4 regions of the Aeromonas bestiarum genome follow, and region 1 is predicted to be linked to each of the others. Evidence: predicted binding sites of a transcription regulator. Region 1 holds the regulator's gene; each other region holds the start of a gene.
The links. Region 1 encodes LexA, which represses DNA repair genes until DNA is damaged. Its sites were predicted from a motif close to ANCTGTNTNNNNANACAGNT; they were not measured.
Positions count from the first base shown of each region.

Region 2: dinB (DNA polymerase IV) is a predicted target of LexA. The motif match lies at 1,489-1,508, and genes of this name have one in related genera.
Region 3: IU367_RS09905 (DUF4250 domain-containing protein) is a predicted target of LexA. The motif match lies at 2,111-2,130, and genes of this name have one in related genera.
Region 4: ruvA (Holliday junction branch migration protein RuvA) is a predicted target of LexA. The motif match lies at 4,038-4,057, and genes of this name have one in related genera.

Region 1 is NZ_CP064746.1:120,347-126,109, reverse strand. It holds gene IU367_RS00580 (MATE family efflux transporter) at 1-572, opposite strand, end outside; gene IU367_RS00575 (SCO family protein) at 595-1,221, opposite strand; gene IU367_RS00570 (hypothetical protein) at 1,443-1,730, opposite strand; gene lexA (transcriptional repressor LexA) at 2,195-2,818, opposite strand; gene plsB (glycerol-3-phosphate 1-O-acyltransferase PlsB) at 3,023-5,446, shown strand; gene ubiA (4-hydroxybenzoate octaprenyltransferase) at 5,572-5,763, opposite strand, start outside.
Region 2 is NZ_CP064746.1:3,548,480-3,554,242, forward strand. It holds gene IU367_RS16330 (methyl-accepting chemotaxis protein) at 1-367, opposite strand, end outside; gene dinB (DNA polymerase IV) at 434-1,486, opposite strand; gene IU367_RS16340 (hypothetical protein) at 1,619-1,837, shown strand; gene nqrM ((Na+)-NQR maturation NqrM) at 1,933-2,157, opposite strand; gene IU367_RS16350 (FAD:protein FMN transferase) at 2,169-3,206, opposite strand; gene nqrF (NADH:ubiquinone reductase (Na(+)-transporting) subunit F) at 3,210-4,433, opposite strand; gene nqrE (NADH:ubiquinone reductase (Na(+)-transporting) subunit E) at 4,451-5,047, opposite strand; gene IU367_RS16365 (NADH:ubiquinone reductase (Na(+)-transporting) subunit D) at 5,051-5,683, opposite strand; gene IU367_RS16370 (Na(+)-translocating NADH-quinone reductase subunit C) at 5,676-5,763, opposite strand, start outside.
Region 3 is NZ_CP064746.1:2,133,688-2,139,450, forward strand. It holds gene IU367_RS09895 (fumarate hydratase) at 1-1,318, shown strand, start outside; gene IU367_RS09900 (cell division inhibitor SulA) at 1,595-2,086, opposite strand; gene IU367_RS09905 (DUF4250 domain-containing protein) at 2,320-2,517, shown strand; gene IU367_RS09910 (glycogen/starch/alpha-glucan phosphorylase) at 2,904-5,381, shown strand; gene IU367_RS09915 (SLC13 family permease) at 5,447-5,763, opposite strand, start outside.
Region 4 is NZ_CP064746.1:669,066-674,828, forward strand. It holds gene IU367_RS03275 (proline--tRNA ligase) at 2-1,726, opposite strand; gene IU367_RS03280 (methyl-accepting chemotaxis protein) at 1,863-3,872, opposite strand; gene ruvA (Holliday junction branch migration protein RuvA) at 4,112-4,726, shown strand; gene ruvB (Holliday junction branch migration DNA helicase RuvB) at 4,735-5,745, shown strand.

The DNA.
Region 1 (5,763 bases):
TGCCAGCCCAGCCCCAGCACGAACCAGGTATCCAGCGCCATGTTGACCAGGTTGGTGAAGATCAACAGCAGCATGGGGCTGCGGGCATCCTGCATGCCCAGCAGCCAGCCCATGATCACCAGATTGCAGAGTGCCGCCGGCGCGCTCCAGATCCGTACCGACACATATTCACCGGCATAGCCCTGCACCTCGGCAGAGCCGCCACCGAGTGCAATGAGCGAAGGCAGGAAGGGCAGCAACAGCAGTAGCAGGGCCAGCCCCAGTCCGACGGCGAGGCCGAGCGCCCGTGCCAGGGTGTCGAGCTGGCTGTGCGGGCTGCCGGCGCCATGGGCCTGGGCGGTCAACCCTGTGGTGGACATGCGCAGGAAACCCAGCAGCCAGAAGATGAGATTGATGAGGGTAGCCCCGACCGAGACGCCGCCGAGGAACCAGGCCTGGCCGAGATGACCGATCACCCAGGTATCCACCAGCCCCAGCAAGGGGGTGGTGATATTGGAGAGCACCATGGGCAAGGCCAGGGCAAATACGGCGCCATGGCGCCGGCCATCTTTCAACCAGGGCGGGATCAGCATGGCAACCGACGCTCGTCCGGCATCACTCGCCTTCCAGTCGCACGATTCTGGCGAAATCGGAGACCAGGGTCGCCATGACCACGTGGGGCACCTGCCCCTCGCTCATCTGGGGACGGAATACGGCCTCCAGCTTGCCTTCCGGGTTGATCAGCACTATGGAGGCGGAATGGTCTATCAGGTACTCCTTCTCCCCCTGATCGGCGATGGAGTAGATGAGGCCCAGATTGCGTACAAACGGGAACAGCTTGTCATGGGAGCCGGTTGCCGCCTTGAACTCGGGGTGAAAGAAGGCGGTATAGGTCTTGAGGCGGGCCACGTCATCCCGCTGCGGATCCGCCGAGATGAACACCACCTGGCTCTCGGGTGCGATCTTCTTCAGCGCCGGGTAGACGGAGCGCAGATCCGCCAGCGTGGTCGGGCAGATATCCGGGCAGAAGGTATAACCGACAAACAGGAAGGTCCAGTGCCCCACCAGACTGGCCGGGACGAAGGGCTGACCGTCCTCGTCGGTGAAGGCAAACGGGTTGATGTCCCGCCCCGCCGGGTAGTAGTCGGCCTGCTCGGGCAGGGAGGGCTGGTTCCAGTAGAATGCGGCCATCATGCCCCCGACCAGCAGCAGAAACAGCAAGGGGTAACGCGGTTTAACCATAACAACAGACCCTTTCACTTCGACATGCCCGCAGACCGGGCCCGAATGGATGACCCATTGTAACCCAGCCAATCCCGGACCGGACCATCCCATCTACCGGATGCCGATTCGGCATCCAACTTCGGTCAGGGGATGACGCTATGGGCAGGCCGCCGGGCGAACAAGGCCAGAAAACAGCAGCCCCACCGTCAGGGTGGGGCTGTCAGCAGCACGCGGGGCTATCAGGGTTGCAGCCTGCGCCGCTCATGGGGGCGACGGGTCAGGGCGCGGAGTGGTATGACGGGGGCCGTCCAGGGAGCCTCCGCCTGTCCCCTGTCGTGATGGCTGTGAAACAGACGAACCAGACGGACTATCTTGTCCTTGGGACAGCCCAGCCAGATGGTCCAGCAGGCGCCCTTGTGATGCACCCAGAGCGCATAGAAACGGGTCATCCGGTTGCCCTTGATGAAACGTGTGATGGAAGAAACGGGCGATGCCAGACCCGGATCCCATGGCGAGCTTGAAGCCATACCTGTCCTCCTTGACCAAGAGGTCACGCCGACCGGCATCGTCTGCTACCGCTAGGTGGCCAGATCCTGTGACTGCCGCATGTCGACTGCGCGAGTGTGCCCTCATTACCCGGACGGTCGTTGCCGTCGGCGCCATGCTGGCCACTCTCCCTTCTTATCCCGCGATATCGCCTCTCTCTGTGGTGAGCCGGCCAAATGCCATTGCTGTCCAGCTCACATGAGGCTGTTGTCATGCATCCCTGCTGCCCCTGGGTTCCTGCGACGTGGGTAAAGAGCGTCTTGTCGAGCATCGGGGGACAGTGCAACGAGTCCACTGCCTTACCAAATGATATATCTGAAATGAGTCACCTGCGGCCGTTCGCCACAGACAAAATGGCGGGTATCAGGATCTGATTGAAATCATGGGGAAAGGAACACAGAAACGACACGGCCTCCCGCAGGAGGCCGTGTCATGGCGAGGGTGATTACATCCAGTCGGCGTTGCGGATCACGCCGACGGCCAGCCCTTCTATGGTGAGCTGCTGGCTGGAGAGATCCACCGCTATGGGCTCCAGATCCTCGTTTTCCGGCAGCAGCCACACCTGGCTGCCCTTGCGCTGGAAGCGCTTGACGGTGACATCCTCATCGAGGCGCGCCACCACCACCTGGCCGTTGCGCACCTCCTGGGTCTTGTGGACCGCCAGCAGGTCGCCATCCAGGATGCCGATGTTCTTCATGCTCATACCCTGCACCCGCAGCAAAAAATCCGCCCGGGGGTGGAACAGGGCAGGATCCACCTGGTAGTGGCTCTCGATGTGCTCCTGCGCCAGGATAGGTTCACCGGCCGCGACCTTGCCGATCAGGGGCAGGCCTGTCTCTTCCAGCACCTCTTCCTCTTCGATCAGCAGACGGATGCCGCGGGAAGTCCCCGGCATGATCTCGATGACCCCTTTCTTGGCCAGGGCCTTCAGATGTTCCTCGGCCGCATTGGCCGACTTGAAACCAAGCTTCTGGGCAATCTCGGCGCGAGTCGGCGGCATGCCGGTCTCACTCATGTTCACCTTGATCAGCTCCAGCACTTCGGCCTGGCGGGGGGTAAGGGGTTTCATAACATTGGCACCTGTCTTTTTATACAGCACACTGGCAGTATATACAGTGCTGTGGCCAAGGCAAGGCGCAGCTAACATTTGTCATGGCCTGGCGCTCATTTACTCTTGTTTTGATCCTGCGCAGCCGACTCATCGTACCTCTCGGCGACAAGGCGCCGGTGATTTGCTATGCTCACGCCGCATTTTTTCGGAGAGCAGACGCACATGTCCCTTGGACAGAAGATTTCCAGAGCCATCTTGCAATGGCCGGTCAGTGGCTTGGTCAATCACAAGAGCCTGCCGGAAAATCCCATCACAGAGCTCAAGCTGGATCCGGCCAGACCCATAGTCTATGCCCTGAAAACCAGCTCGATCACCGACCTGATGACGCTGCAACAGTGCTGCGAGGATCTCGGCCTGCCCGGCCCCTTCACGCCGCTGGAGCTGAACGGCCAGTTGCTGCCGCGCTACGTCTGTCTGGACCGTCCGCCTCCCCTGTTTGGCAAGCGCAGCAAGCCGCTGCCCTTCCTGCAGGAGTTCCACCAGCTGCTGGATCTGCACAAACAGGATCCGGCGCTGGATATCCAGGTGGTGCCCGTCACCCTGTTCTGGGGCCGCGCCCCCGGCCGGGAAGGCGAGGAAGCCTCCGGCTGGAACATCATCAGCAGCCTGGCACCGAACCGCCTCAAGAAGGCGCTGATCGTGATCCTTAAGGGTCGCGAGAATCTGGTGCGCTTCTCCCCGCCGCTCTCCCTGCGTCACATGGCCGACAAGCACGGCACCGACGAGGCGATCGCCCACAAGCTGGCGCGGGTGGCACGCACCCACTTCAGTCGCCAGCAGCTGGCTGCCACCGGCCCCAAACTGCCGAACCGCAACCTGCTGTTCAGGCAGCTGCTGGATTCGAGCGTGATCCAGCAGGCGATCGAGAAAGAGGCGCAGCGCGACGGCATCAGCCTGGAAAAAGCGCAAAAGCGCGCCCACGGCTACATGGACGAGATTGCCTCCGACTTCTCCTACCGGCTGATCCGGCTCGGCGAGAGCTTCCTCGGCTGGCTGTGGAACAAGCTCTACCGTGGCCTCTCGGTCAACGGCGCCGAGAAGGTGCGTCAGCTGGCCCAGGAAGGGCACGAGATCGTCTATGTACCCTGCCATCGCAGCCACATGGACTACCTGCTGCTCTCCTACGTCATCTACCACCAGGGCATGGTGCCGCCCCATATAGCGGCGGGCATCAACCTCAACTTCTGGCCAGCGGGCCCGCTCTTTCGTCACGGCGGCGCCTTCTTCATCCGCCGCACCTTCAAGGGCAATCCGCTCTACAGCACCGTCTTTCGTGAATACCTGAACCTGCTGTTTGCCAAGGGCTACTCGGTGGAGTTCTTCACCGAAGGGGGCCGCTCCCGTACCGGCCGCCTGCTGCCACCCAAGACCGGCATGCTGGCCATGACACTGCAGGCTATGATGCGCGGGCTGGACAGACCGGTGACCCTGGTGCCCGTCTATCTGGGTTACGAGCACGTGATGGAGGTGAACACCTACCACAACGAGCTCAAGGGCAGCCGCAAGGAGAAGGAGAGCTTCCTGCAGGTGCTCGGCATACTGCGCAAGCTGCGCAACTATGGCCGGGGCTTCGTCAACTTCGGCGAGCCGCTGACCCTCAACAGCTACCTCAATGAACATGTGCCGGCCTGGAAGGCCGACATAGGCCAGGAGGAGCGCCCCGAGTGGATGGCGCCCACCGTCAACCAGCTGGCCGAGCTGCTGATGACCCGCATCAACGGGGCCGCCGCCGTCAACGGTCTGACCCTGAGCGCCCTGGCGCTGCTGGCCGCCGAGCGCCACGCCCTGACCCGGGACGAGCTGCAGGCCCAGCTCAACACCTATCTGGATCTGCTCAAGCAGGTGCCCTACAGCCCGCAGAGCACAATCCCGGATGAGGATGCCAAGACACTGCTGGATCAGGCGATGGAGCTCAACAAGTTCGAGGTGAGCGAGGACAAGCTGGGCCAGATCATCAGCCTGGACCGCTATCAGGCGATCCTGCTGACCTACTACCGCAACAACATACTCCATCTGTTCGCCCTGCCCTCCCTGGTGGCGGCGCTGATCGAGCGTTGCGAGGGGATCTCCCGCGGCGAGATAGTCGCCCGTTGCGTCGACATCTACCCGCTGCTCAAGACGGAACTGTTCCTGCGCTACGAAGAGGATGAGCTGCCGGAGCTGGTCGATGCCCTGCTGGCCGAGCTGCAACGCCAGCAACTGGTCGAGGCGCGCGATGGCGGCCATTGGGTCAATCCGGGCAACCAGATGCGCCTGCTGCTGCTGGCCGAGAGCATTCAGGAGACGCTGCAACGCTACGCCATAGTGCTGACCCGGGTGCTGGCCCAGCCCCATGTCGAGGCGGAACAGCTGGAGGCGGACGGCCTGATGATGGCGGAGCGCCTCGGCACCCTGCACGGCATCAACGCCCCCGAGTTCTTCGACCAGAAGCTGTTCAGCACACTGATCCACACCCTGCGCAAGGAGGGCTACCTCTCCCCCGAGTGCAAACCGGATCTGGGCCGCTTCCAGGCGCTGGCCGACAACATAGTGCCGCTGCTGAGCAACAAGATCCGGCGCACCATACAGGCGGGCAACCGGCTCTGACCTCAAGAAGAGCCAGATACAGAGCAATAAAAAGGCCGCAGCATGCGGCCTTTTTCATGGAAGCAGGGTGACCCCCGCCTCTCGAATAGTGAGCGTCCCGGACAGCCCGCGTCAGCGCGGCTGGCTCACAGGTAGTTGAGCGCGACCCCGGCAAACACCAGGGCCCCCACATAGTTGTTGTTGAGGAAGGCCTGGAAGCAGGCCTCCCGCTGCCGCTCCCGGATCAGCCGCTGCTGGTAGACAAACAGCGCCGCCGCCGCCAGCAGCGACCAGTAATAGCTGGAGCCCAGCCCGCTCAGTTGACCCACAGCCAGCAG
Region 2 (5,763 bases), 1.3 Mb from region 1:
CACCGAGCAGATTGGCCGAGGAGGCCGCTGCATCGTGCAGTTGCTGATTGACGGCGCCACGCAGCGTCTCGGAGGAGCCGAAGTTGTCGGCCGCATTCTTGCGCTGGAACAGGATCCCCTGTGCCAGCAGGGTGGTGCGGAAATAGGCTTCATCCAGATAACTGGTGACCTTGGCCGCCTGCTCGGATCCCATCGCCTTCATCCAGTTTTCGGCCGAACGCTGCGCCTCCTCAGTGGTGGAGGTCAGCACCTGATCCTGCATCCGGGCGGCGCTATAGAGAGAAGAGGCGACCAGGGCACCGGCACTGGCCAACAAACAACAACCGGCGATCAGGGTAATGCGCCCCTGAACAGAAAGAGAACTCATGCCACCATTCCTAACTTCATACAGATGTGCTCAGTGTATCGGTTTTGGAAACAAAAACTTAACCTATCAGGCGAAATCCAGGCTGAGCTGGTTAACTTCTCCGTCACGGGGCAGCCCGACCACCAGCCCGAGCAGACGAATGGGCTTGCCCTGTGCCCGCAGCAGCCCCTCATGGAGCAGATCGTGAAACAGCTCGGGCTGATAGCCGCCACGGCGATAGACTGTGGTCTGCTGAAAATCGGCAAACTTGAGCTTGATCCCCTGCCCCATCAGCGCCTCCGCCGGGCAAGCCTTGGCAAAGCGCAGCTCCAGCTCGGGAATGAGCCGGCTCAGCACCTGCCAGCAGGCGGCCTCATCCAGCACGTCGCTGGCTAGCGTAGTCTCGACGCCTATGGTCTTGCGCACCCGCTGGGCCTGCACGGGCTGATCGTCATGGCCCCAGATCCGCCCCGTCAGCATCTCTCCCAGCTTGCCGAATCGGGCGATCAGCTCCTCGCTGCTGAGCACTCTCGCATCCTCGCAGGAGTAAAGCCCCTGGGACTCCAGCCGATCAGCCGTCTTGCGCCCAATTCCCGGCAGCTTGGCCAACGGCAGCTGGCGCACGAACTCATCCACCTCATTCGGCTTTATCACGAACAGGCCGTCTGGCTTGCGCTGCTCCGAGGCCAGCTTGGCCAGAAACTTGTTCGGCGCTACCCCGGCCGAGGCGGTCAACCCGAGCTCAGCCACTATGGCGGCGCGGATCTCGGCCGCCATCAGGGTGGCACTGCCGCCACAACAGGGGCTGTCGGTGACGTCGAGATAGGCTTCGTCGAGGGAAAGCGGCTCCACCAGCTCGGTGTAGCGCAGGAAGATGGCGCGCAGCTGGCGGGAGATCTCCTTGTAGAGCGCCATCCGGCCGGGGATGAGCACCAGCGGCGGGCAGAGCTTCTTGGCCAGGCCGCTCGGCATGGCGGAACGCACCCCGAAACGGCGCGCCACATAGTTGCAGGTGGAGATGACGCCGCGCCTGTCTGCCGAGCCGCCGATGGCCAGCGGCACCTCGCGCAGGGCCGGGTTGTCCCGCATCTCTACCGCCGCGTAGAAACAGTCCATGTCGATGTGAATGATTTTGCGCATACCACTGTACGGATAAACAGGTAACCTGCCTATGCTAACCCAGCGCTGCCGTTTCTGCCATCGGCATGAAACGACGAACAGGCATAGACTCTTAAGGCACCATTCACCACCCCATGGGTCAAGGAGGACGAGATGAAAGCACTCTGGCTGGGATTAGGGCTGGGGTTCTGCCTGCTGTCGCAGCCTGGCAGCAGCAAGGACAACCCGACTGCCGAATGCAGCTGGCTGTATGACCGCATAGCGGCACTGGAAAAGGCCATCAAGCAGGGTGACGAGCTGGGCACACGGGAAGAGCTGGCGCGCTGGCAGGCCGAGTTCAACAAGAAAGCCTGTCGCCAATACGACTACTGAGCACACCGCCGGCAAAAGAAAAAGCGGGCTGACCACAAGGTCAGCCCGCCTGTTATCCAGCATGGGTCCGAATACGACTTCGGCCCCCAACCCGCTCAGATGATCCGGTTGTCGATCAGCATCTTGCGACGGGCCTCTTCCTTGGCCATCTTCTTCTTGCGGTTGTCACAGGGCTCCGGACAATCGCACTCTTTCTCGATGCCGATCGTGCCCAGCCCACCGCAGGAACCTGAGATGGTCTTCTTCTGGAAGATGTAACCTATGGCCATGGCCACCACGACCGCCAGAAACACCCCGAAGGTGATCAAGAAAATCTGCATGCTACTGCCTCTTACTTTCTAACCAGATACTGTTTGAAGGCATCTGAATACGCCTCTTCAAAGCCATCGGCCGTCTTGGTGATCACGAAGATAGCCAACCCGCGCTCCTTGGCATAGGCCAGGCTCTTCTCGGGCCCGAGCACCATGAACACGGTCGCCAGCCCGTCTGCCGTCATGCAGGAGGGGTGGATCACTGTCACCGACACCATGCGATGCTGGATGGGCTTGCCCGTCATGGGATCTATGGTGTGGGAGAAGCGCTGGCCGTCCATCTCGTAATAGTTGCGGTATTCACCCGAGGTGGCAACCCCGTTGTCACCGGCCACTATCACTTCCTGTACCGAGCCGGCATTGGCGGTCGGCTTCTCGATGGCCACGCGCCAGGGGTGACCCTTGCCGTTGACGCCATTGATGCGCAGCTCACCGCCGATCTCCACCAGATAGTTGTGAGACCCCATGGCTTCCAGATACTCGGCCACCTTGTCCACCCCAAAACCCTTGGCGATGGCGGAGAGATCCACGTAGAGATCCGGAATGTCCTTTTGCAAGGTATCCGCATCGGCGGAGGTGATCACGTGCAGATTGCCCAGCCCTGTCTTCTGGCGGGTCTGGGTGATCAGCTCCTCGGACGGGATCTTGGTCGGACGTGCATCCGGCCCGAAACCCCACAGATTGACCAGGGGACCGACGGTCACGTCCAGCGCGCCGCGGCTCTCACGGCCCAGATGCAGGGATTCAGTCACCACACGCGCGGTATCGCGAGAGACCACCACTGGGGTCGAGCTGCGGTGCTGGTTGAAGCGCGACAGCTCGGAGTCGGGACGATAGGTCGACATCTGGTCATTGACCCGCTCCAGCAGGACATCGACCTCGGCCTGGAACTTGGCCGGATCCGTGATGACGTTGTCCGCCACCTTGATGGAGTAGTAAGTACCCATGGTGCTGCCGGTGATGTGGATCTCCGGCTTGGATTGGACCGTTTCCTGACCGCACCCAGTCAAGAAAAAGGCTAGCCCGAAGGCTAGCCAGGTCTTTACAACACTGTGCATTGATTAACCACCAAAGTCATCCAGCAAGATGTTTTCGTCTTCAACACCGAGGTTTTTCAGCATGTTGATGACGGCAGCGTTCATGACGGGAGGCCCGCACATGTAAAATTCACAATCTTCCGGCGCCTCGTGGTTCTTGAGATAGTTCTCGAACAAGACGTTGTGGATGAAGCCTGTGTAACCATCCCAGTTGTCTTCCGGTTGCGGATCAGACAGGGCAACGTGCCACTGGAAGTTATCGTTCTCGGCGGCCAGCATGTCGAAGTCTTCGACATAGAACATCTCGCGCTTGGAACGGGCACCGTACCAGAAGCTCATCTTGCGATGGGTCTTCAGGCGACGCAGCTGGTCGAAGATATGGGAGCGCATCGGCGCCATACCCGCACCACCACCGATGAACACCATCTCGGCGTCTGTGTCCTTGGCGAAGAACTCGCCAAACGGACCCGAGATGGTCACCTTGTCGCCAGCCTTGAGGCTGAAGATGTAGGAGGACATCTGGCCGGGAGGCGCAGTCCAGTTGCTCGGCGGCGGAGTCGCGATCCGCACGTTCAGCATGATGATGCCGAACTCTTCCGGATAGTTGGCCATGGAATAAGCACGAATGATCGGCTCGTTGACCTTGGACTCCAGTTCGAAGATCTTGAAGCGATCCCAGTCCCCGCGATACTCCTCGGGGATATCGAAGTGCTTGTACTGCACATGGTGGGCAGGGGCTTCGATCTGGATATAACCACCGGCGCGGAACGGGACGCTCTCGCCATCCGGGATCTGCAGCTTGAGCTCCTTGATGAAGGTGGCCTTGTTGTCATTGGAGATGACGGTACAGTCCCACTTCTTCACCCCGAAGATCTCTTCCGGCAGCTCGATGTCCATGTCACCACGCACCGTGACCTGACAGGCCAGACGCTCGCCATGACGGGCTTCGCCCTTGCTGATGTGATCCAGCTCGGTCGGCAGAATATCGCCGCCGCCGGCTTTCACCCGCACCTTGCACTGACCACAGGAGCCACCGCCGCCACAGGCGGAGGAGACGAAGATACCGCTGCCGGCCAGTACGCCGAGCAGCTTGCCACCCGCCGGGCTGGTGACAGCCTTGGCCGGATCGCCGTTGATGCTGATTGTCACGTCACCTGCGGTCACCAGCTTGGACTTGGCGAACAGAATGACTGCTACCAGGGCCAGCAGGATCACGGTGAACATGACCACACCCAGAATAATTTCCATCTATATTTCCTTTCCGATTACAGGGAAATACCAGAGAAGGACATGAAGCCCAGCGCCATCAGACCCGCGGTGATAAAGGTGATGCCCAGACCACGCAGGCCTTCCGGTACATCGGAGTACTTCATCTTCTCGCGGATCCCTGCCATCGCGACTATGGCCAGCATCCAGCCTGCACCCGACCCCACGCCATAGACCACGGACTCCACGAAGTTGTAGTCACGCTGCACCATGAAGGAGACGCCACCGAAGATGGCGCAGTTCACCGTGATGAGCGGCAGGAAGATGCCGAGCGCGTTGTAGAGCGCCGGGAAATACTTGTCCAGCGCCATTTCCAGGATCTGCACCAGGGCTGCAATCACACCGATGAAGGTGATGAAGCTCAGGAAGCTCAGATCCAGGCCGGAGACCAGGGCGCCATCTTTGAGGACGTAGTTGTAGATCAGGTTGTTGGCCGGAACGGCAACGGTCTGAACCACGATAACGGCAATCCCCAGACCCATGGCGGTCTTGACCTTCTTGGACACAGCCAGGAAGGTACACATCCCCAGGAAGAAGGAGAGGGCCAGGTTTTCGATGAAAATCGAACGAATCAACAGACTCAGATAGTGTTCCATACCTTAATCCTTCGCCTCCACCTGCTTGGGATCCCTGGTGCGAACGCCCCAGATGATCAGACCAATGATGAAGAACGCACTCGGCGGCAACAGCAACAGGCCGTTAGGCACGTACCAGCCACCATTGTTCACCAGCGGCAGCAGCTCGATACCGAACCAGGTACCCGAGCCCAGGATCTCGCGCACGGTCGCCACGACCAGCAGCACGGCGCCATAGCCCAGACCGTTGCCGATACCGTCCAGGAAAGAGGGCAGCGGGGCGCTCTTCATGGCATAGGCTTCGGCACGACCCATCACGATGCAGTTGGTGATGATCAGACCCACGAATACCGACAGTTGCTTGGAGATGTCATAGGCATACGCCTTGAGCACCTGGTCAACCACGATAACCAGCGAGGCAATCACCGCCATCTGGGCGATGATCCGCACGCTGTTCGGGATCTGGTTGCGGATCAGGGAGATGAACAGGTTGGAGAAGGCGGTGACCGCGGTCACCGCCAGCGTCATCACGAACGCCGTCTTCATCTGGCTGGTAACGGCCAGCGCGGAACAGACACCCAGCACCTGCAGTGCGATGGGGTTGTTGCCGAGCACAGGCGTCAACAGCAACTTCTTCATTTCGCTCTTGTCAGCCATTGTTGATTTCTCCTGCACGAATCTTGGCCAGGAAAGGACCGAAGCCCTTGGGTCCCATCCAGAAGTCGAACGTGTGCTGT
Region 3 (5,763 bases), 2.0 Mb from region 1:
GGGTATCGTCACCTGTTTCGTCAAGATCGGCATGCAGGTTCAGTGGGACAGCGACATGACGGTGCAGGAGATGGTGGACGAGGGCACCCGCCGTGCTTACACCAATCCGGACAACCCGCTGCGCGCCTCGGTACTGGCCGACCCGGCCGGCAGCCGCAAGAACACCAAGGATAACGCCCCTGCTGTCGTGCACATCGACATGATCCCCGGCAACAAGGTAGAAGTGAGCATAGCGGCCAAGGGCGGCGGTTCCGAGAACAAATCCAAGATGGTGATGCTCAACCCCTCCGATGATGTGGTCGAGTGGGTGCTGAAAACCGTGCCGACCATGGGCGCCGGCTGGTGCCCGCCTGGCATGCTGGGGATCGGCATCGGCGGCACCGCCGAGAAGGCGGCCGTGCTGGCCAAGGAAGCCTTGATGGAGCATATCGACATTCAGGAGCTGATTGCTCGCGGTCCCGAGACCACCGAAGAGAAGCTGCGGGTCGAGCTCTATGACAAGGTCAACAAGCTCGGGATTGGCGCTCAGGGCCTGGGCGGCCTCACTACCGTGCTGGACGTGAAGGTCAAGAGCGCCCCGACCCATGCCGCCTCCAAGCCGGTGGTGATGATCCCCAACTGCGCCGCCACCCGCCATGTCCACTTCGAACTGGATGGCTCGGGCCCGGCAGAGCTGACCCCGCCAACACTGGCTGATTGGCCGGAGATCACCCGCGAAGCGGGGGCCAACGTGCGCCGCGTCAATGTCGACGGCATCACCAAGGCAGAGCTTGCCAGCTGGAAGAGCGGCGATACTGTACTGCTCTCCGGCAAGATCCTCACCGGTCGCGACGCCGCCCACAAGCGCATCGCCGACATGCTCAAGAAGGGGGAAGGCCTGCCGGAAGGGGTCGATTTCACCAACCGCTTCATCTATTACGTCGGCCCGGTCGATGCGGTGCGTGACGAAGTGGTCGGCCCGGCCGGTCCCACCACCTCCACCCGGATGGACAAGTTCACCGACATGATGCTGGGTGAAACCGGCCTCATCGGCATGATAGGCAAATCCGAGCGTGGCCCCAAGACGGTCGAGAGCATCAAGCAGCACCAGGCCGTCTATCTGATGGCCGTCGGTGGCGCCGCCTATCTGGTGGCCAAGGCGATCAAGAAGGCGCGTGTGGTGGCCTTTGCCGATCTGGGCATGGAAGCCATCTATGAGTTCGAGGTGGAAGACATGCCGGTGACTGTGGCGGTGGACTCTCAGGGCAACAACATACACGAGACAGGCCCGGCCTACTGGTCGGCCAAGATTGCCGAGCTCGATGGCAAGCTCTCCTGAGTTGCCAACTGCCGGTAGCCGCTTTACTGCCATAAGGTGAAGCGGCCAACTCGCAGATCGAGTTCAACAATAGGCACTGCGCAAAAAGGCGACCTCAGGGTCGCCTTTTTCTATGAGTGGCAGGCCGGATTGGCGACCGGTTCACTGGCTGGGTTGTCCTGCTGAACCTTGTTTACTTGAACATTTTCCGTCCTGCCACCTCTGTTGGTGTCTTGGTCTGTGCCTACGACTCTTCATACGACCCAGCCTCTGCACGGTTTCATCCTCTCGCCGGCATCAATGGTTGAGGTAGATATCCTGTCCGCCATAGGCCAGTGCGCAGTTGTGAACGGGGAGGGCAGTCCCTGCCGGTTCGAAGAAGCGAGTCAGCACCCCGAAGCGTTGCCCCAGCTTGCTCAGCTTGGCGCGATCCAGCGAGATCTGCTCAGGCAGCCAGGTCAGGACGGCCGCACAGTGGCCATTGCCCAGACTCTGCTCCAGCATGCGTTGCCAGTTCTTGATCTTGGGGCTGTGTACCACCAGCACTCGATCGGGATTGATCCCCTGTGCCTGCAGCTGTTTGGCTACCGGCAGGCCCGGCGGGGCAATCAGCAGGATCCAGCCCGTGTCGCCGTGGCTCAGTCTCACCAACTCGTCGAGCAGCGGCGGTTCCTGGCTGGCAGATGCGATGAGGCGTTCATCTTCCACCTTGCCCTGATGCCGGGTGGGCCAGGGATTGCTCATGCTGACAGAGGCGGCGAAAGGGGGATGACTCATGGGCTGGCTCATATGTTTGTCCTGTATGAATAACCATGCTGTATGCGTATACAGTAGTTGTAACTCACACCAGTGACAAGCCATTTATGGTCAAAAATGTGATCTAATCGGCAGGGTTTATGTTCATGTTATTGATTTTAATTAATATTTACTTTCATCTGGGTGTGCGTGTTTTTTAGGCTATGGACAAAGCGGGAGCAGGCGCTCATGGTTATACAGTCGGTTTGTGAAGAGGAGAGATGAGGATGGACGTCAGCACCTTGCAACGACTGGATGCCAATATCCTGCTCGGGATCATCAATGAGAAGCTGCGGCTGGAGTGCGATGGTCTGGAGGAGTTATTGGCCTATTACGACATGACGGAGGATCAGCTCGCGACCCGTTTATTGCAGATAGGCTATCACTACGACCCCATGAGCAATCAGTTCAAGGCGCATGGTTAAAGGGGATATAGCCATCACAGGGCATCGTCAGTCTGGTCCCATGAACAGCGCACATTGAAAACGATTTCAATGTGCGCTGTATTTTCAGTTATTTTCATGGATTTTCAGTACTTGGCAATGATTGAAAACCTATTCACGGATTTATATTTGCATGAGTTTGTTAAGTTGCTGATTTTAAATGGAATGAGCGTTCTTGCTTAATAAGTTTCAGGAAAGGGTTTTCAAGCTTGAACTGTCATTTTTATGCGTTAAAGTGTGACTTGCGTTAACTTTTCAACCATCGGCTTTAGCTAGTATGCCCACGCCGGAACATATTCTGAGATAACAACAGCACCGGTCCCTGATGGGATAACAATTTTATTATTCTGTAACGAAGGAAATGGTTTATGGCTACCAAGAAGAAGACAGACCAGGATCTCCAACTGGATAAAGATCAGCTCAAGGCGAGTATCGTGCGTCACCTGCGTTCTACCTTGGGTACAAGCGAACAGAAAGCCTCGCCAGAAGCGTGGTGGAAAGCGACCGCAGCCGCCGTCAACGAACAGGTGTACGAGCGCCTGACCCGCACTCAGCAGACTCATTTCAAGAAAGATACTCGTGCGATTCACTATCTCTCTGCTGAATTCCTGATGGGGCGTTTGACCTCCAACAACCTGCACAACCTCTCCTTGTACAAAGTGTGTGAAGAGGCGTTGGGTGAACTCGGTCTGGAACTGACCGACCTGTGTGAACAAGAGCCGGACATGGCGCTCGGCAACGGTGGCCTTGGCCGCCTGGCTGCCTGCTTCATCGATTCGCTGGCGACCCTGAACTACCCGGCCGTCGGTTACGGCATCCATTACGAGCACGGCCTGTTCCGTCAGGAGATCCAGGATGGTCGTCAGATAGAGCGTCCGGACTCCTGGCGCGAATATGGCAACCCCTGGGAAATCTGCCGTCCGGAATCCGTGCAGGAGATACCGCTCTACGGTTATGTGGAAACCGTGTTTGGTGACAATGGCGGCCTGAAGAAGGTATGGCACGCCGGTCGCAAGATCAAAGGGGTGCCTTGGGATATCCCGGTTGTCGGCTTTGGCGGCCATACCGTCAACATACTGCGCCTGTGGGAATCCCGCGCCTCCGAGTTTTTTGACTGGGACGTGTTCAACGCCGGTGGTTACATCGACTCCCAGGCCGAGAAAGCCCAGGCCGAGACCATCTCCAAGGTGCTCTATCCGAACGATGAGACAGATGCAGGTAAAGAGCTGCGCCTGATCCAGCAGTACTTCTTCTGTGCCTGCTCCATCAAGGACATCATGCGTCGCTACAAGCGGGTGCATGGCTCGGATTTCAGCAACTTTGCCGCCCAGATCGCCATTCAGCTCAACGATACCCACCCGACCGTGGCCATCCCCGAGCTGATGCGGGTGCTGGTAGATGAAGAAGACTTGAACTGGGATGCCGCCTGGGCCATCTGCTATCGGGTCTTCTCCTACACCAACCACACCCTGCTGCCGGAAGCGCTGGAGAAGTGGTCCGTCAGCCTGTTCGAGAAGGTGCTGCCTCGTCACCTCGAGGTGATCTACGAGATCAACGCCCGCTTCCTGAGCGAGCTGGTCGAACCCAAGTGGCCAGGCAACGATGCCATCAAGGCCAAGCTCTCCATCATAGAAGAAGGGGACGTGCGCAAGGTGCGCATGGGCAACCTGTGCGTGGTCGGCTCTTCCAAGGTGAACGGCGTGGCCGAGATCCACTCCAAGCTGGTGAAAGAGGATCTCTTCCCCGAGTATGCCGAGCTGTGGCCAGAGAAGATGTGCAACGTCACCAACGGCGTGACCCCCCGTCGCTGGCTGCTGGCCTGCAACCCCGAGCTGGCCGAGCTGTACAACGAAGTGGTGGGCAAGGAGTGGCCGCTGCAGCTAGACAAGCTGCGCGCCGTCACCAAGTTTGCCGATGACAAGGCGTTCCAGCAGCAGTTCATGACCATCAAGCGTCATAACAAGGAGAAACTGGTCAAGGTCATCAAGGCCGAAACCGGCATCGATGTGAGCGCCGAGGCGATCTTTGACGTCCAGATCAAGCGTCTGCACGAGTACAAGCGCCAACAGCTGAACCTCATCCACATCATGGCGCTCTACCGTCGCCTGCTGGCGAACCCTGACTATGACATGCACCCGCGCGTGTTCATCTTCGGCTCCAAGGCGGCGCCCGGTTACAAGCTGGCCAAAGACATCATCTACGCCATCAACAAGCTGGCGGAGCGAGTCAACAACGATGCCCGCATCCAGGGCAAGCTGAAGGTGGTGTTCATGCCGAACTACCGCGTCAGCCTGGCCGAGAAGTTGATCCCGGCCGCCGATGTCTCCGAGCAGATCTCCACCGCCGGCTATGAAGCCTCCGGTACCGGCAACATGAAGATGGCACTGAACGGCGCCATCACCATAGGCACGCTGGATGGGGCCAACATAGAGATAGCGGAAGAGGCGGGTGCCGAAAACTGCGCCATCTTCGGTCTGAACGTGGACGAGGTTAAGGCATTGAAGGGACGCGGCTACAACCCGTATGACTTCTACTATGCCAACTCCGAGCTCAAGGCCGTGCTGGACTGGTTCGATACCGACTACTTCACGCCGGGTCGTCCGGGCGAACTCTCCTCCATCAAGCGCTCCTTGCTGGAAGGGGGCGATCCCTACCTGACCCTGGCCGATTTTGCCTCCTACTCCGAAGCGCACAAGCTGATCGATACCTGGTATCGGGATCCGGCGCTCTGGGCCAAGAAGGCCATCATCAACTCGGCCACCATGGGCAAGTTCAACTCCGACCGCTCCATCCAGGACTACGTGGATCGGATCTGGAACCTCAAGAGCTGCAACATCGCAGGTTGATCCCCCTCTGGATATGAAAAAGCCCTCGCATTGCGAGGGCTTTTTGCTGGGGGCGAGTCAGCGGATCAGAGAATGTCGCCGACAAAGTAGGCAAGCCCGGCCAGCAGCACGGTGAACACGACGTTCAGTGCCATCCCGGCCCGCATCATCTCACGCTGACGGATATGGCCGCTGGCGAAGACGATGGCGTTGGGTGGGGTGGCCACCGGCAGCATGAAGGCGCAGGAGGCACCGATGGCGATCAGCACCGCCATGACGATGGGGGAGACGCCCAGCGCCTCGGCCACCCCGGCAAACAGCGGGATCAGCAGGGCGGCGGTGGCGGTATTGGAGACCAGCTCGGTCAGGAATACCACGAAGGCCGCCAGCATCAGCAACACGA
Region 4 (5,763 bases), 550 kb from region 1:
ATTAACGACCCAGCTTGGCCTTGAGCATGGCAACGATCTCGCCGATCGCCACTTCCTGCTTCTCGCCGGAGCGGCGGCACTTGTACTCCACCACGCCGTTGTCCAGACCGCGATCGCCGATGACGATGGCGTGTGGCACACCCAGCAGCTCCATGTCGGCAAACATCACGCCCGGGCGCTCTTTGCGGTCATCGAACAGCACGTCCACACCGGCGGCCTTCAGCTCGGTGTAGAACTGCTGTGCCTGCTCGGCCACGCGCTCGGATTTGTGCATGTTCATCGGCACTATGGCCACTTCGAACGGGGCTATGGCGTCCGGCCAGATGATGCCGTACTGGTCGTTGTTCTGCTCGATGGCGGCGGCCACCAGACGGGAGACCCCGATGCCGTAGCAACCCATCTCCATGGTGACGGACTTGCCGCCCTCGTTCAGCACGCTCGCCTTCATGGCTTCGGAGTACTTGGTGCCGAGCTGGAAGATGTGGCCCACCTCGATGCCGCGCTTGAGCAGCAGTTTGCCCTGGCCGCAGGGGCTGGGGTCGCCTTCCACCACGTTGCGCAGATCGGCCACTTCGTAAGTGGCGATGTCGCGATCCCAGTTCGCACCGGTCAGGTGGAAGCCGGTCTCGTTGGCGCCACAGACGAAGTCTGCCAGATGAGCGGCGCTGCGATCGGCGATGATGCGACCGGCAAAGCCGACCGGGCCGATGGAGCCGGCATCACAACCGGCGGCAGCCTTGATCTGCTCCTCGTTGGCGAAGGTCAGCGGGTTGGCGACACCGGCCAGCTTCTCGGCCTTGATCTCGTTCAGCTCGTGATCACCGCGCAGCACCAGGGCGATGATGGCCTGGTTGCCGTGCTCGTCAGCTTCGGCCAGTACCAGCAGGGTCTTGGCGATGGCGGTCGGCGCCACGTTCAGGAAGGTGGCCACTTCGTCTATGGTGTGGACGGCCGGGGTCGCCACCTTGGTCAGGGCCTTGGTCGCGGCAGCGCGCTCACCGGCCGGTGCCAGCGCTTCGGCCATCTCTATGTTGGCGGCGTAGTCGGAGGTGTCGGAGAAGGCGATCAGGTCTTCACCGCTCTCGGCCAGCACCTGGAATTCATGGGAGCCGGTACCGCCGATGGAGCCGGTATCGGCCTGCACTGGACGGAAGTTCAGCCCCATGCGGGTGAAGGCGGCACAGTAGGCGGCGTGCATCCGCTCGTAGGTCTCGATCAGCGAGGCCTTGTCGATGTGGAAGGAGTAGGCGTCCTTCATCAGGAACTCGCGACCGCGCATCACACCGAAACGGGGGCGCACTTCATCGCGGAACTTGGTCTGGATCTGGTAGAGGTTGAGCGGCAGCTGCTTGTAGCTGTTCACTTCGTAACGGATCAGCGAGGTGATCACCTCTTCGTGGGTCGGGCCCAGCACGAAGGGACGGTTGTGACGGTCGGTCAGGCGGCACAGCTCGGGACCGTAGTCATCCCAGCGGCCGGACTCCTGCCACAGCTCGGCGGGCTGCACCACCGGCATGGAGACTTCGATGGCACCAGCGTTGTTCATCTCTTCGCGAACAATGTTCTCGATCTTTTTCAGTACCCGCAGGCCGGACGGCAGCCAGGCATACATGCCTGAGGCCAGTTTGCGGATCATGCCGGCGCGCAGCATCAGCTGATGGCTGACGACTTCGGCGTCGGACGGGGTTTCCTTGAGAGTGGAAAGCAGATATTGGCTGGTACGCATCGCTCGTGACCTTAGATAAGACGGGCCGCGGGGCCCTGGATAAATTCAAGAGCGGAATTTTAACAGGGAGGGCCCTGCGGCCCAAGGGCTAAATTTAGCGCAGCGGGAGAAAGCGGGGGCCGGGCCCCCGCCCGTGTCAGACCCGAAATTGCGACAGCAGTCGTTGTTGCAGCAGGCTGGCTTGATGGAGGGAGGAGGCGAGTTGCAGGCACTCCTGCGCCTCCTGCTCACCTGTCTGGGCCTGCAGGCTGATGCCGGAGACCTTGTCCGAGGTGTGGCTCAGGGTGTGGGAGAGCTGGCCGGTGGCATCCGCCACCTGTTGCACCATGTCGGCCAGATGGTCGATGGCTTCTTCCACCTTGAACAGGATCTGCTTGGTGTTGTCGGAATCCTGCATGCCCGACTCCACGGTTTTCAGGTTGCGCTGCATCATCAGATAGGCCTTCTCGGTCTGCTGCTGAATGTTGTTGATCACCTCGGTGATCTCGGCGCTGGAGGAGGCGGTACGGTTGGCCAAGGTGCGCACCTCGTCGGCCACCACGGCAAAGCCCCGGCCCATCTCGCCGGCCCGGGCCGCCTCGATGGCGGCGTTGAGCGCCAGCAGGTTGGTCTGCTCCGAGATGCTGCTGATGGTGGAGATGATCTGGCCAATCTGGCTCGCCTGCTCCTTGAGGGCGTTGATGGCGTTGGCGCACTCGCCCACCTCCACCACGACCCGCTGCATGCCGTTGCTGGCGGAGGTCACGTACTGACTGCTTTCTGCGGTGAGCTGGCGTACCTCGTTGGCGTTTTGCGCCGCCAGGCTGCAATTGTCCGAGATGGAGGTGGCGACCTGCACCATCTGCTCGCTGTCGTGGTGCAGCGCCTGGGCATGCTCGGCGGTCTGGCGGCTGCTCTGGCTGATGGCCTCGACCCGGTTGACCGAGGTGTGGACGTGGTCGCTGATGTGCTGGTTGTTGTCCATGGTGGAGCTGATCATCTTCTGCAGCTTCTCGATGAAGCGATCCACACTGCCCGCCAGCGAGCCTATCTCATCGTCCCGCTTGAGATTGATCCGCGCGTTGAGATCGCCCTCACCGGCGGCTATGTCCTGCATGCGCTGATTGACCTGCAGCAGGGGCCTGACTATGGTGCGAACCAGCCAGAAACCGCAGAGCGCGACGATCAGCAGGCTCAGTACCAGACCCCCCAGGATCAGGTTTTTGGTATGACCGATGATGGTATTGAGCTGGTTTACCTGATCCTCGACAGTGGCATCTCCCTTGGCCTCGACTTCGACCAGCACCTGCTTGAGCTGTTCGGCACTGCTCTCGTATCGCGCCAGCTGGCTCTGGTAATCGCTCAGGGCTGCAATCCACTGGCTTATCAGCCGCTGATCGTCGGCCTGCAGGGCCCGGTATTGCGTCGCCAGCGACTGGCCGGCGAACTCCCCCTCACCCGGGATATCGAACAGCCCCGTGGCCAGCATGCCGTCGACCGCCTCCTGATAGAAGCGGGTCGCCTCCTTCAACTCGGCCTGGATGGCGGGGGTCGGGCCCTCACTCTGCATCTTCTCCAGCGCATAGAGTTGGCGCAGGAAGCCGATGTTGGCTTCCATGCCGCCGTCGGCCGCTTGCCAGCGGGTGGCGAGGCCGCCATTCCAGCTGATGGCCTGATCCGGCGACTGGGTGAGGCTCTCGACAGCGCCATCGCCGACCACTTCCAGCTGGATGGAGAGGCGGGACATGCGTTCCGAACTGGCGCGCAGCGCCTGATCGACGCCGGTATAGGTGCGATAGAGCGCCAGCAGCTTGTCCTGCTGTTGCTGATAATCCTGCTGGCGCTGGTTCATGGTGCTGATCGCCGTCTCGTCGATGAGCCTGCCTTCACCCACCCGGCGCAGGGCATCTGTGGTGGCCGCTCTGGCCCGTTGCAGCTCGGGCTCGTCGAGGGGCATGCCTCTGAGCATTTTCTGGATATACAGGGACTGGTTGCCCAGCTCTATGGATCCCTCCATGGCGCCATCGGCGGTCTGCCAGGCGGCCCCCAATACATAGGAGAGCAGATCGGCCAGCCGCTGGCTGCCATACCAGCCGATGGCCCCCATGCCCAGCGTGCAGCCGAGCAGGATCGTCAGTCCCAGATTCGATGTAGTGACAATTTTCATGATGCAGGACCTTCCTTGGTTCCGAACAAACCCAATTCAGTGTTCTCTCAATGGCAAACATTCGCCATTCCCGGTGGAAAATAAAGTTACTGCTCAGATCCGATCCAAGCATGGCTCCGAAAGCGCCAGAGTGCCGAGAATCCTCTGCCGTACTCCGCCGCCCTATGCTGGATACTTATCCAGTTATTCTTTATGCTATGACCCAATTTACAGATAGATGGTTTGGCGAGGAGAGAGCCGTGATTGGTCGCTTGAGAGGCGTAGTCATTGAGAAACAACCCCCCGAGGTGCTGCTGGAAGTCGGGGGCGTGGGCTATGAGGTACAGATGCCCATGAGCTGCTTCTATGATCTGCCCGAGATCGGCAAGGAAGCGACCATTCATATCCACTTCGTGGTGCGTGAGGATGCCCAGCTGCTGTATGGATTCAACCACAAGCAGGAGCGGGCGCTGTTTCGCGAGCTGATCAAGACCAACGGCGTCGGCCCCAAGCTGGCGCTGGCGATCCTCTCCGGCATGACGGCCACCCAGTTCGTGCTGAGTGTCGAGCGCGAGGAGATAAGCTCCCTGGTCAAATTGCCTGGCGTGGGCAAGAAGACAGCCGAGCGGCTGGTGGTGGAGATGAAGGACAGGCTCAAGGGCTGGGTCAGCCACGATCTCTTCTCGCCGGCCGAGATCAGCCTGCCGGCCAAGGAGAGCCGGCTGCGGGCGCCCGATGCGAGCGAAGAGGCGGCCAGCGCGCTGGTGGCTCTGGGCTACAAGCCGCAGCAGGCCAGCCAGATCGTCAGCAAGATAGCCATCGATGGGATGTCGGTGGAAGATATCATCCGTGAATCCCTGCGTAGTCTGGTGTGAGGTAGGCAATGATTGAAGCGGACCGTCTCATCTCCGCCACCGGCGTGCGTGAGGATGAGATCATCGATCGGGCCATACGGCCAAAGATGCTGGCCGATTACACAGGCCAGGATCCCGTCTGCGAGCAGATGGAGATCTTCATCGAGGCGGCACGCCAGCGTGGCGAGGCACTCGATCACCTGCTGATCTTCGGCCCGCCGGGTCTGGGCAAGACCACGCTCGCGAACATAGTGGCCAACGAGATGGGGGTCAACATCAAGACCACCTCGGGTCCTGTGCTGGAAAAGGCCGGCGATCTGGCGGCGCTGCTCACCAACCTCGAACCCAATGACGTGCTGTTTATCGACGAGATCCACCGACTGAGCCCTGTGGTGGAAGAGGTGCTCTATCCGGCGATGGAGGATTACCAGCTCGACATCATGATAGGGGAGGGCCCCGCCGCCCGATCCATCAAGCTCGACTTGCCTCCCTTTACCCTGATCGGCGCCACTACCCGGGCCGGCTCCCTGACCAGCCCGCTGCGGGATCGTTTCGGCATAGTGCAGCGGCTGGAGTTCTACAACGTCAAGGATCTGACCGATATCGTCTCCCGCAGCGCCCGTTGCCTGGGGCTGGAGATGACCAGTGACGGCGCCCTGGAATTGGCCCGTCGTTCCCGCGGTACCCCGCGGATTGCCAACCGTCTGTTGCGTCGCGTGCGCGACTTTGCCCAGGTCAAGTCTGATGGCCGGATAGACGGACCCATAGCGGCCCGAGCCATGGACATGCTGGACGTGGACAATGAAGGTTTCGACTTCATGGACCGCAAGCTATTGTTGGCTGTGATAGACAAGTTTCTGGGGGGCCCTGTGGGTCTCGATAACCTGGCGGCTGCCATAGGTGAAGAGAAAGACACTATCGAGGATGTGCTGGAGCCCTATCTGATCCAGCAGGGCTATCTGCAACGTACACCCAGAGGGCGGATGGCGACACCGAGAGCGTATGCGCATTTTGGCTTGCAACGGCCAGATGAAAGGTGAAAACAGCTGTTTGAACAA